3 regions of the Vibrio sp. QJM3NY_15 genome follow, and region 3 is predicted to be linked to each of the others. Evidence: predicted binding sites of a transcription regulator. Region 3 holds the regulator's gene; each other region holds the start of a gene.
The links. Region 3 encodes PurR, which represses purine synthesis genes. Its sites were predicted from a motif close to TNANGNAAACGTTTNCNTNA; they were not measured.

Region 1 (4,290 bases), 240 kb from region 3:
CGTCACCATACGACCATGACCTCTTATTTCCTTGAAATTCAGGGTCAATGCACCTTCAAACAGAATAATAGCGACACCTAATGAAATCAGCGGAAATAGCACGTCACCAAAAATGGCATCGGGATTAAGGATGTTAAGACCGGGACCTAAAAGTAATCCGACAATGAGAAGAGGAAGAATAGCAGGAAGACGCAAGCGCCAACCTAACAATTGACACGTTAAAGACAGCAGTCCAATTAACGCCAAAGAAGAAGTAATCGACAAATCCATTTGTGCCCCTAAAAAATTCGTACCACACTTTGTGATACAAACCTATTTGCTGAAACAAGAAAGCCTATGTCATTAAACTATAGGCTCTCTTTTTCATGCTAACCGAATATTAGTGTGATTAATCAGTCACTTTACTATAGGGGAAATAAAGTGACTGACTCATCCACTCTGTACTTATCATCTAGCTACAGAGAAAGCACCACGCCCGCAATCGCTGCGCTCATTAAGTTGGCAAGCACACCCGCACAAATCGCTTTAAAGCCGTATTGTGAGATGAAAGAACGACGCTCTGGAACTAAGCTACCCAAACCACCAATCAGAATGGCCATCGTAGAGATGTTGGCAAAACCACATAGTGCAAAAGTAACGATCGCTTTTGAGTGCTCACTCAGTGCGTCTTTCACGTCCATTAACTGGATGAAAGCCACAAACTCGTTCACAACGATTTTGTTACCGATCAGCGAGCCTGCAACCACAGCCTCAGACCATGGCACACCGATCAGCCATGCAACGGGTGCGAACACATAACCTAGAATAAGTTCGAAGCTTAGGTTTACGCCAAACCAACCACCAACAATACCTAGTAAGCCATTCAGCATTGCTATCACACTGATAAAGGCCAGAAGTGTCGCACCCACTGCAACGGCAATACGAAGTCCAGACATAGCCCCATCTGCCATTGCCTCAACGACGTTTGTTGCTCGTGGAATTTCAACGTCAGACTCAATATTTTCTTGAGCCTCATCTGCGTTACCTGGTACCAAAATCTTGGCCATCAATAGACCAGCAGGCGCAGACATAAACGCCGCAGCGATCAGGTAGTTCAAATCAACACCAAGCGATGCATAACCGACTAGCGTGCCACCAGCTACAGAAGCCAAACCACACACCATGACGGCAAACAGTTGTGAATCCGTCATGTGCTTCAAGTAAGGCTTAACCACCAATGGTGCTTCAATCATGCCAACAAAGATGTTCGCCGTTGCAGACAGTGACTCCGCACGACCTGTACCTAAGAACTTTTGCAAAGCACCGCCGATAAGGTTGATCACCTTTGGCATAAAGCCGATGTGGTACAAACCTGAAATCAGTGCAGAGAAAAAGATAATAATGCCGAGAACGTTAATAGCGAAAACAAATCCGTTATTCGTTAGGCCACCAAATAGGAAGTTAATCCCCTCTTGACCGTAGTTGATCAAGCTAGACACCGCACCAGTAGCTGCATTCAGCGCTTCTTTACCCATTGGCACATAAAGAACCAATAGCGCGAATGAGATTTGCAGTAAGAAAGCCAAAGAGACGGTTCTTAGCGGAATATTTTTTCTGTCCGTAGATAGTAACCAAGCGGCTACTAAAATAGTGATAATTCCAAGTAGGGAAGCCATATGCGTCAACCTAAAAGTTGTAGGTAGGAAAGGCGACGCATTGTATAGAGGAAATCGTTTGCGGCAAGGTGCGGTTGTTAATGTGATGTTGGGATTATCACTGCCTTACCTATGATTATATTAAAGCATTGAATTTTAATGACTTAACTTGATTAAAAAGCATACTTTTTCCATACGGAAATTATATTTATAGATTAGGAAACAGTTAACGGTGCAGCTCAACGCAAGTTTTAAGGTTTTCATCCCAGTAAGTTGGCGACCCGATATGATCTTTGATGAACTCAATCACTGCAGAAAGCTTCTTCGGCATGTTCTTTCTACTCGGATACACAGCGTAAAACGGCATCAGCTGACTCGCTCGCCATTCTGGCAATACTTGGATGAGCTTGCCCGTTCTAAACTCTTCTTTGACTAAGTAAGTCGCCAGATAAGCAACGCCCCAACCCGATACTGCCGCGTCTCGTACCGCTTCAGCTAAATCCACCGAGTAATCACCCGCCACTTTAACACTGAGGTTTTCTTGGCCGTTATCAAATGCCCACGATGTGTAGTCTCGTTCACGACTGCGATAAATAAGGCAATTATGCTCAATCAAATCGGAAGGCACGTGTGGAGTCCCTGCCTTAATCAGATAATCCGGTGATGCGGCTACTACAAACTGGCTATCAGCTAAGCGCTGTGCGATGTAGCCTTCTGGCAAGTCTTCATTGTTAGTGATCCAGAGATCCAAGCGCTCTTCAATCATGTCCACTTTGTAATCGAACAAATGCACTTCGATTCTCAGCTGCGGGTAAAGCTGTCTGAGCTGATCAATTGCAGGAATGATATGCAGTGTGCCAAATGACTGTGACAAGCCTATGCGGAATATCCCAGAGATATCATCACGCTGGCTGTCCATATCCATTTGAGCCGCTTTCACCGTATTGAACAGCTGCTCGCAGTGCTGATAGAACACTTCCCCTGCTTCAGTTAGTGTCAGGCTGCGTGTGGTTCTTTGCACCAGCTTGATACCTATCGAGTCCTCGAGCAAAGCAACTTGCTTACTGATGTGAGACACCGACACATTCAAACTTTTTGCTGCACTGGTAAAGCCTTCATGCTTGATTAATGCATGGAATATCACCATCTGTGCGGCTCTATCTGTTAGCACAAGACCACCTTTAAAAATCTCTGAAATATAAAAGAAAAAGGACTCCGAAGAGTCCTTTAGTTCGTTCTGCCTATGGTAGGCCAAATGCTATTCAAAGCGACCTAAGGCTATTAACCAAATTAAGTCTGTTAATCAAATTAGGTCAATCAAACTTAATTCTGTCTGCTAGATGGCTAACCGCCAACGCAAAGTAGTAAGAACGATTCCACTTCATTAACACATTGTAGTTGTTGTAAATGAGGTAAGAACGGCCAGTTTCATCGTCTGGCATAATTAGCCAAGCTTTAATATCTTCATCAAGCGTTGGTAATGGGCGATCGTCAAAACGCTTAATGCCGAGTTCAGACCACTCTTTTAAGTATTTCGCTTTATCTTCACCTCGACCTTGCATCTCGATAGACACATTTGCCGGAACGTGAACCTGACGGCCCCATGTATATTTGTCATCCCAACCGGATTGGCTGAGATAATTAGCCGCCGAAGCAAACACGTCTTCTTCAGTGCCCCAAATATCTTTCTTACCGTCGCCGTTACCATCAGCGGCATAAGCTAAGAATGAGCTTGGCATAAACTGAGGCTGCCCCATCGCGCCAGCCCAAGAACCTTTCATCTCATTGGGTGCGATATGGCCTTGGTCAAGAATCGTTAACGCAGCCATCGCTTCGCTACGGAACAACGCTTCTCTGCGCCCTTCGTAAGCCATAGTGGTTAAAGCATCGATAACACTGTAATTGCCAGTGAACTTGCCAAAATTACTTTCTACGCCCCACAGAGCGACAATGAACCTTGGTTGAACACCGTACTCGTCGCCAATACGCTTTAACGCTGTGTAGTGTTTCTTATAGAGCGATCTTGCCTGTTTCACTTTCCAATCTGGAACCGCACGTGGAATGTATTCATCCAGAGTCAGTTTCTTCTCAGGTTGGTTCTTATCAGCTTTGACAGCTCTCGGCTTAAACGTCACGCCATTAAAGGCTTCTTCAATGATCGCTTCAGAAATGCCTTGTTCACGGCCTTGCTGCTTTAGCTTCTCTACATATTGTTCAAAGCTAAGCTCTTCAGCCTGTACTGAACCGATAGTCAGGCTATTGCCCAATAGCAATGCTGACACGGCTAATAGGGTTTTAGAAAATTTACTCAACGATCATTCCTCCTTGAATTAGGTGGCTATCACTCTTCGTCTTGAACATTCTGCTGAGCTTTACGCTCTTTATGCAGTTCAAGTTCGTTAACCGGTGGAGGCGGAACCTGCAAAAAGAAACCATCGTTTTTTAGTGACTCTTTCACTTTTTCGATGCTGACTTGGGCAAGCGTGCGGCCTTCCATTTTAATTACCATTACAAAGCTAGGTTTACCAAACATTTGCATCAGTGCGTCAGGGACTTGTGAGAAATCATCCTTTTTTGGGATATAGAGGTATGTTCCTTCTTTTTTTGAGCTTTTATATATAGAACACAGCATGACAAACCTTTTTTAAATGTTTAT
Region 2 (4,290 bases), 430 kb from region 3:
TTCAATGAAAGCCGTAAGTACTACTCATTCAAATGTAAGTCAGGCACCTTGCTCAGCATCAAAAAATAAAACCGATACCAACAAACAACAAAGGGTTAATGTGAAAGCATTAGCCCTTTTTAGTACCCGCTCTTTAATTACTCAGATAGCTAACTTTCAAACGTAAAAAAGGCTCCTAGATAGGAGCCTTTCAAATCGTATTTTTCAATCAAATAGCTTTAGTTCAAGGAAAAGGCGCGGAGTTTTCAGCACCTTTCCCTAAAACAAAAAGGGACTCAATGAGCCCCTTTAAAAGTATTTTCACAGTAGTCGTTTGAAATTCTAGGAGAGCACGCGGAGCTTACGGATGTAAGTGAGCATGCTCGACAACGAAGTTCAAATTACTACGAAGAAAAATTAAGCGTAAACAGGTAGACGCTTACAGATCTCTAGTACTTTCGCTTTCGTTGCTTCGATAACAGACTCATCGCCCATGTTATCAAGGATGTCACACATCCAGCCTGCAAGAGCTTTCGCGTCTGCTTCTGAGAAACCACGACGAGTAATAGAAGGAGAACCGATACGAATACCAGACGTAACGAACGGGCTACGTGGATCGTTTGGTACTGAGTTCTTGTTAACTGTAATGTTAGCTGAACCTAGTGCTGCATCTGCTTCTTTACCTGTGATGTCTTTGTCGATTAGGTCAACTAGGAACAGGTGGTTCTCTGTAGAACCTGAAACGATGTTGTAACCGCGTGCTAGGAATTCAGCAACCATTGCTTTTGCGTTAGCCACTACGCGAGCTTGGTATTCTTTGAATTCTGGCTCAAGAGCTTCTTTGAACGCTACAGCTTTACCAGCGATAACGTGCATTAGAGGGCCACCTTGACCGCCTGGGAATACTGCTGAGTTCAGCTTCTTGTAAAGATCTTCACCTTCGTTAGAAAGGATAAGACCACCACGAGGACCCGCAAGCGTTTTGTGCGTTGTTGTTGTAACAACGTGAGCGTGTGGAACTGGGTTCGGGTAAACACCTGCAGCGATTAGACCAGCAACGTGAGCCATGTCTACGAAGAAGTAAGCGCCTACTTTGTCAGCGATTTCACGCATGCGCTTCCAATCACAAACTTGAGAGTAAGCTGAGAAACCGCCGATGATCATCTTAGGCTTGTGCTCGATAGCTAACGCTTCCATCTCTTCGTAATCGATTTGACCCGCTTCATCGATACCGTAAGGAATGATGTTGTAAAGCTTACCAGAGAAGTTTACTGGAGAACCGTGAGTTAGGTGACCACCGTGCGCTAGGCTCATACCAAGAACCGTATCGCCAGCGTTTAGTAGTGCCATGTACACAGCGTTGTTCGCTTGAGAACCTGAGTGAGGCTGTACGTTCGCGTATTGCGCGCCAAATAGTTCACATGCACGTTCGATTGCTAGTGTTTCAACTTTATCTACGAACTCACAACCACCGTAGTAACGCTTACCTGGGTAGCCTTCAGCGTATTTGTTTGTAAGTTGAGAACCTTGAGCTTCCATTACACGTGGGCTTGTGTAGTTTTCTGAAGCGATAAGTTCGATGTGCTCTTCCTGACGAAGAGTTTCTTCTTGGATAGCTGCGAATAGATCCGCATCGTAATCAGCAATGTTCATGTCACGCTTAAGCATCTGTATCTCCTGACTCAGATTGTACTGAAAGTTTCAAAAAAACCACACAACGACCGAAAGCAAACGTTTCCGTCACCGTTTTGATGTGACGCATTCTACATAATTTGATCTAGGTCATAAAGAGCTAATTGCAATTTTATCATGCAGTTTTTTCATAATCACATATAAGATTCATCATGGTTATTAAGCATATCCAACCAAAGATGACGCTTACTGTCAATTTTACGATTTACACCCTGTAAAACGCAGATTACATAGGTTTACCTTAATTTTGCCCCTCTAGCTACCGAAAGCTAAAGTTTTTCTCTACTATGCACGCCTTTATTGGTTAGGTAATTATAAAAACGATGGAAAAACACACACGCAAAGAAGATTGGGTAGCAATCCTCACTGGCACGTTTTTAGTGGCGTTAGGCGTATTCTTTTTACAGTCAGCAAACCTGCTTACTGGTGGCACTACTGGCTTAGCTCTGCTTTTGAGTCAATTTACGCCAGTAACCTTTGGTATTCTGTACTTTATTGCGAACTGTCCATTCTATCTATTGGCATGGAAACGATTTGGCCGTCACTTCGCAATAAGCAGTGCCATCTCTGGTGCTTTAGTGTCTGTATTTGCCGACCATTTATACTTGGTGATTTCGTTAGACGTTCATAATGAAATTTACTGTGCAGTCGCTGGCGGCTTATTAATGGGCTTAGGCATGTTGATCTTGTTCCGTCATCGCTCGAGCTTGGGTGGCTTCAACGTATTGTGTCTGTTCATTCAAGATCGCTACGGTATCTCAGTAGGCAAAACCCAAATGGCCATTGATGCCTGTATTCTGTTTGCATCCTTCTTCTTCGTATCGCCTTGGGTAATTGCAGTCTCTGTATTAGGCACAGCAGTATTGAACATCGTATTGGCAATGAATCACAAGCCGACTCGTTATTCCGTGAACTACGCGTCTTAATACCAATCACCCTATGAATTACTAGCTGTTTTTAATAACAAAAACAGCTAGAATTTAGGTTTTGTAAACCATCGCCTTTTCTATGCAAGATTACCTCTCTAGCGCCAAAGACCAACAAGTCTCTATTTATATTGAAGGCTTGGAGTTCAACCCCAACACACGAGTCTTAAGCTGCGACGAGCAGGTCATTGATTTAGAACCTCGTTCTATCGAGCTCTTAGAGTTATTTCTTACCAGCGTTGGTCAGCCGCTCGCTACCGAGCACATTATTGAATCTGTATGGCAAAGTAACTTCATTTCCAAAAATGTTCTGACTAACCGAATCAGCACCTTACGTTCCGTACTTCAAAAATATCTCCCTGATAGCGACGCAACCAAAATACTGGTGACTTACCCGCGCAAGGGCTACTTCCTTAACCCCAGCTCGATTAGCTTTGCCACAGGCTCTCCTGATACCGCAGCGGATGATAGCGCAGAAGAATCTACAACCAGTAAAAAAGGATTTAGCTCCAATCCAGTTAACCCTTGGCTTGTTGTGGTGTCTTTGGCTTTGCTGATCAGCACTGTGGTAATGGGTTATATGCTTTGGCAATCTTCGACTCGAGCTTCCGAAGTCGAACGCGACCAACGATTGATTCCCAAGGTCGAACTTCTGCTGAATCGATTGGATGCCATTGGCGATAATTCTAGAAAATACCGAAAAGTCGTAAAAGCCTTGCTACTTCAACAGCAAATTGAATACGCCTACACCGATCTTGCCAATCAAGATGCGCCAAGCTACTTCCTTGATCCTATAGATAGCTCTCCCTTCTTTCCGGGAGCCAAAAACATGCGTACCAGTGATTACCTGCTTAATATCCAGCTGAAGGATCAAGAAGTAGATAAACGTCTTATCGCTAAAATAAGCCTGATCTACCCAAATTCAGGGAAGCTGGCGTTTGGTGGGGTTTACTCTATTGATGTTAATAATATCAGCAGTAGCATTATGGAGATCAACCGCGAGTTAGCTAACTACTTTGCTCTGCCCGCACCATTGTCTCCTGAATGGTCAGTCGACAACACCGAAATCAGCGAATTGCTGAGTGGAAAAACCATCACGTTTGATGGCATCAAACTCAACACCATGAATTCAACTCTGATTGCGCGACAACTTGCTCTATTTGAAACGGATCAGAAGAAGCTCATTGCCTTTACTAATCTTGTTCAAACTCGATTTAAGTTACTACCGGACGAACTCAAACTGTGGCTTGGTATCATTCATTTCAAACTGAGAGACCTACAAACCGCCAAAGAATTCCTGACCAATACCTCAGGAAACTCTACGATCGAAAATGCGTTGGTTTATATGATGGTTTCTCACATTGCTTATAAGCAAGGCAACATGGAGAAATTCCGCCTGAACTACATGGAGTCTCTGGTTGCGTTATTAAGAGTGGTTCCATCCGAAGATCTATTCGCTCGACTATCTAAACCTGAATCCAAATCGACCTGCCTACAACCTTGGAAGAGCTTGAAGCTAAGCGTTAAAGAGCCTCTGATCATAAAGCAGTGGGAAAGCTTAATGCTTAATTACTGCACGGCTGTTGGGCAACAGATTTCAGGTCAAAATAAAAAACCGTTTAAAATAAATAACTTAAATATAAATTAAGATTTTATGTAACTTCGTTTTTTGCCCTATTTACTCTTCAAACAA
Region 3 (4,290 bases):
TAAGGCTATAAAAAGTGACAGGAATTTGAAATACATTTGGTCTTGGTACGTTCTATATACGTAACAATCGAGACGTAAAGGTTGTTCCGATAATGATTCAGGCATAAAACTAAGGAGTTAGCTATGAAATTTTTATCATTGATTACTGTTATTGCGACTGCAGGTCTTATCTCTTTTCAAGCAACAGGTGCTGGTGTTTACCACCGGGTTGCCGCTGAGTCAAAAATATTCAAAGGTGAAACAGTATCTACTGAAAACCAAGCCTATGAAGACGGAAAGAAAATATGGCAAGATTTGAATACTAAAGAATCTTTTGAGCTTAGTCGCATTCTTCCTCAAGCTTCTGAAAAGGTAGACGTGAGATCTTTTGAAATCAAGAATGGTTCTATTAAAGTCAAAGAGATTATGGATTCTTCAGGAACCATCAATTTTGTACCCATGGTAAAAGTTGATTACAAATATTATTACCGTCCATCTTTTTAGCCAGTCCAGTGCTAGCTCTCTAGCTTAAAGGAGAGCTACTTTTTTTGTATAAAAAAAGCCGCAAGAATGCGGCTTAGTTATGTAGATAGTTTGAACTGACAATATTAATTGACGCGACTGATAAGCTCTTCACGACGTTGCTGCGGTATAACAGACCAATGAGTACCATTGATCGCACCTTCTAGCGCCCAAAGCAGCTCAATGCTGACAGAGGAAGCATGTGATTCCTTGATGGCGTTAAATGCGTTTACAGAGCCAGATTCATATAAACATTCTACAGAATCGATCCCGGCCTTTTTTAACATACGCTCGGTAGCGAGTCGAAGGTTAGGGAGGTCCTTTAATCGAGTTGGCTTAGCAGAAGATTGCTCAGCTTTCTCTTCTTTAGCAAACCCCAAAGACGTCGTAGCAAGCTGCAAGATTTTTTCTTGGTCTTGCCACAAGCCTTCCGGCAATGCGAAATACTTTGTGACGACAGGGAAACCACGTTTTTTGTAGACGTATGGTCGAAACCCTTGTTGCTCGAATTGCTTTGTTGTGTCTTTGTCCGCTCTTATGTGCAACTGGTCGTTAACAACCAGAGCAAACATCGTGTCATCAGCAAAAAGCCCGAATCCACCAAACATTGAGCGTGACTTTATTTTTCCTAGGGGCTCAAATAATTTCATTGAGTCCTTTAGTATCGGTTTATCCATGTTATCTATCTCGGTGTATTTGAACTACGCCACCAAATAAGCAGGTCCGAGAGATTAGCAAAATGTTGCAATTAAATTGTCAATAAGCCGTAAATTACTAAATTGTTAGTAATTACCGCATTTTGCCATCGGTAACCCCGCTACCATACCAACGAGTGGTTTAGGCCGGAAGCTTTGCGTCTCACTCTTTCGAGTGGTTTGCCCTGTGCGTGACTGACTGAATAGAATAAAGTTTTTGTTGAATGAGGCTCACACCTGATATTTCAAAATGTGATATTGCTTCAATTAATGATCTTGGTGTTATGCAACTGGGTTTATTTTATCTGCTTATAAAAAAAGCGCACTCAAAGGTGCGCTTAATGAAATTAAACTCGATTTATCAATTAATTTAACGTTTTAACCGTGCTTCGCTCAACAATTTCTGGGTGCATTTCGAAGACACGTTTTTCATGATCTTTATCTTTAATGCGTTCCAACAAAATTTCGAATGCATTTTTACCAACACGACGCTTAGGTTGGTGAACCGTCGTCAATGGTGGAGAGAAGTATTCCGCAAGTTCAATGTTGTCGTAACCGATAACCGAAATATCTTCAGGAATACGAATACCTTGCTGCTGCAGGCGACTCATTAGGCCAAGTGCCATTGTGTCGTTAAAACAGAACACTGCGGTAGGGCGATCTTCCATCTGAGCAATTTTATCAGCCGCAAGTACAGCGGTATCACACTCAAAGTTACCTTCAATGATGAGCTTTTCGTCGGTTGCCACCTTCGCTTCATTGAGTGCGCGTTTGTAACCCGCGATGCGTTCTACACATGCTGCTTTGTCTAAGTGGCCACTTAAACAAGCAATCTTTGTGTGACCACGTTCTAGCAAGTACTTGGTTGCTAGATAGCCGCCTTCTTCAGAGTTGTCGATGATCTTATCAGCCTGAGAGGTTTCTGGGCCCCAATCCATGACAACTTTTGGGATATCAGCATGGCGATCTAACATGCCACGAAGTTCTTCTGTTAAGTCAGAACACATAACCAAGATGCCATCTACACGTTTTTCTGCAAGCATTCGAATGTAGTCACGTTGCTTCTCATAGATACCACCCGTGTTACACAGAATCAAAGTGTAACCTTGACGGTAGCAGTAGCTTTCAACACCATCGATTACTTCAGAGAAGAAGAGGTTTGTTGATTGAGTCACTAGCATGCCGATAGTGCGTGTTGAATTGCATTTCAAGCTACGCGCTACAGCACTTGGTGCGTAGTTTAACTCGTCTACGGCTTTATTTACTTTCTCTTGAGTCGCTTCTGCAACAAAACGTGTTTTGTTGATTACGTGAGAAACGGTGGTAGTTGATACGCCTGCTAAGCGAGCGACATCTTTTATAGTGGCCATGGTTTTATCCTATTAGAAGCTACTTTCCCAAAGTACGGAATAAAGTAGCCGTTAAGCTACCTAACTAAGAGCTTAAATTTGTAGGGCTCTTTGGGGTACTAAAGTGCTAAAAAACAAAAAACCGCTATTGAGCGGCTTGTCTTAACACCGAAATGCTCTGAACTTAAATAAGCATAGCATTTCGTGAATGTTTCATATTTTATCGTTTGCGGTCACAATTTTAGACTGACTAGAAATTACTCGCAATAAAATTCACCCAGAAATCTGGGTGAATTGTCACATTCTATTGAATTTGTTTACTTAATCATCAGCGAATCTTATTCACCCGCTAAATACTGAGTGTCCAGATTACAGAAGGCCACGAGAAGAGTTGCCACAGATGCATAGAAACCGAATGAATCGATCTCACAACATTTAACGTTGAACTTTGGTACCCAAGTAAGGACTTGATGTTCAATAAATTGCTGTTGAACAGTGAACGATTTTTCTAATTCTTCTTCAAGCTCAGTGTCATTTGAACGGATGATGAGATTGCCAAGGAAATCAAGTTCGATAGCAATGTGGTCTGCTGGCTCTTTCAGATCTTGGTTAACTACCAAGTTGTGCTTAGCCATGATCTCTTCCATGTCTTTAGCTGGCTTGTCGTTTAATAGACCCGTTTCGCCGATATACATTGAAGCGTAAGGTAGAGCACCATGTTTATCTGTCTTTAAAAATAGATCGCAAAAGTCAGCAGACAGCTCTAGTTGGGCATCTTCACGTGTTTGTAGACGGTTCAATGCGTCTACCAGTTTATCAATCGCAGGCTTGAGTGTTTCGTTTTCGCCTAAACCAGTCAGGAAAGAACGGATCTCAACAGAGTGGTAGTGGTCGAGTTCTTCTTGTGTGAGCTCTTTAGCGAACAAGCTTGATAGCCACCAATAGATTTCAGCTCTTTGTTCGTTGAATGCTTTCGTATCTTTCATTTCATAGATCCTGATTTAGTCTTGTGATGTTTATATACCCAAGCATCGCGAAGTCATTTGGGTATAAGCACACCAAGGCTCAATAACAAGGTTATTTGCTAAACGCAAAGTGACTCGTTAGTCGTAATGCCTATATTGAATTGCGATGGACGATAAATAGCAAGGTTTTAGATTGTCTTGTATCAAAAAATATTCATGTTTCTCGCTTTTATCTGCTGTACCACTAGAATTGTTACTAGTTATGAATAGAATGGTTACTGAAACTATTAAATAAGAAAAGTGGTGTAGATGAGCTATCACGTATTAGTCGTAGAAGATGATGTGGTAACCCGAAGTAAGCTGGTTGGATATTTCCAGAACGAAGGTTACACAGTGAGCGAAGCGGAAAGCGGCGCTCAGATGAGAAACGTGTTGGAAGAAAACAACGTTGATCTCATTATGCTAGACATCAACTTACCAGGCGAAGATGGATTGATGCTAACTCGCGAATTACGCAGTCAATCGGACATTGGGATTATTTTAGTTACTGGACGCACGGATAGCATCGACAAAATTGTAGGCCTAGAAATGGGCGCAGACGATTATGTTACTAAACCCTTCGAACTTCGCGAGTTATTAGTTCGAGTTAAAAACTTACTTTGGCGTATTGCTGCGGCTCGCAAAACCGCGGTTGGTACGGCAGTTGAAGCTGAAGACGAATCTGTGGTTCGTTTTGGTGAGTGGACGTTTGATATCCCTCGTCGTGCTTTAAGTAAAAAC

Region 1: the regulator PurR is predicted to act here: its motif matches at 1,702-1,721, upstream of AC3CKG_RS11725 (NupC/NupG family nucleoside CNT transporter).
Region 2: the regulator PurR is predicted to act here: its motif matches at 1,703-1,722, upstream of glyA (serine hydroxymethyltransferase).

What each region holds. Positions count from the first base shown of each region.
Region 1 covers NZ_CM173517.1:2,646,292-2,650,581, forward strand. Annotated here, with positions in the region: gene AC3CKG_RS11720 (cation:proton antiporter) at 1-270, opposite strand, end outside; gene AC3CKG_RS11725 (NupC/NupG family nucleoside CNT transporter) at 456-1,655, opposite strand; gene AC3CKG_RS11730 (LysR family transcriptional regulator) at 1,861-2,781, opposite strand; gene AC3CKG_RS11735 (lytic murein transglycosylase) at 2,948-3,946, opposite strand; gene AC3CKG_RS11740 (YcgL domain-containing protein) at 3,976-4,266, opposite strand.
Region 2 covers NZ_CM173517.1:2,840,063-2,844,352, forward strand. Annotated here, with positions in the region: gene AC3CKG_RS12640 (hypothetical protein) at 1-69, shown strand, start outside; gene glyA (serine hydroxymethyltransferase) at 397-1,647, opposite strand; gene AC3CKG_RS12650 (YitT family protein) at 1,995-2,597, shown strand; gene AC3CKG_RS12655 (winged helix-turn-helix domain-containing protein) at 2,680-4,245, shown strand.
Region 3 covers NZ_CM173517.1:2,409,696-2,413,985, reverse strand. Annotated here, with positions in the region: gene AC3CKG_RS10745 (DUF3316 domain-containing protein) at 124-483, shown strand; gene AC3CKG_RS10740 (TfoX/Sxy family DNA transformation protein) at 588-1,178, opposite strand; cyclic di-GMP riboswitch class I at 1,306-1,391, opposite strand; gene purR (HTH-type transcriptional repressor PurR) at 1,562-2,566, opposite strand; gene torD (molecular chaperone TorD) at 2,884-3,531, opposite strand; gene torR (two-component system response regulator TorR) at 3,820-4,290, shown strand, end outside.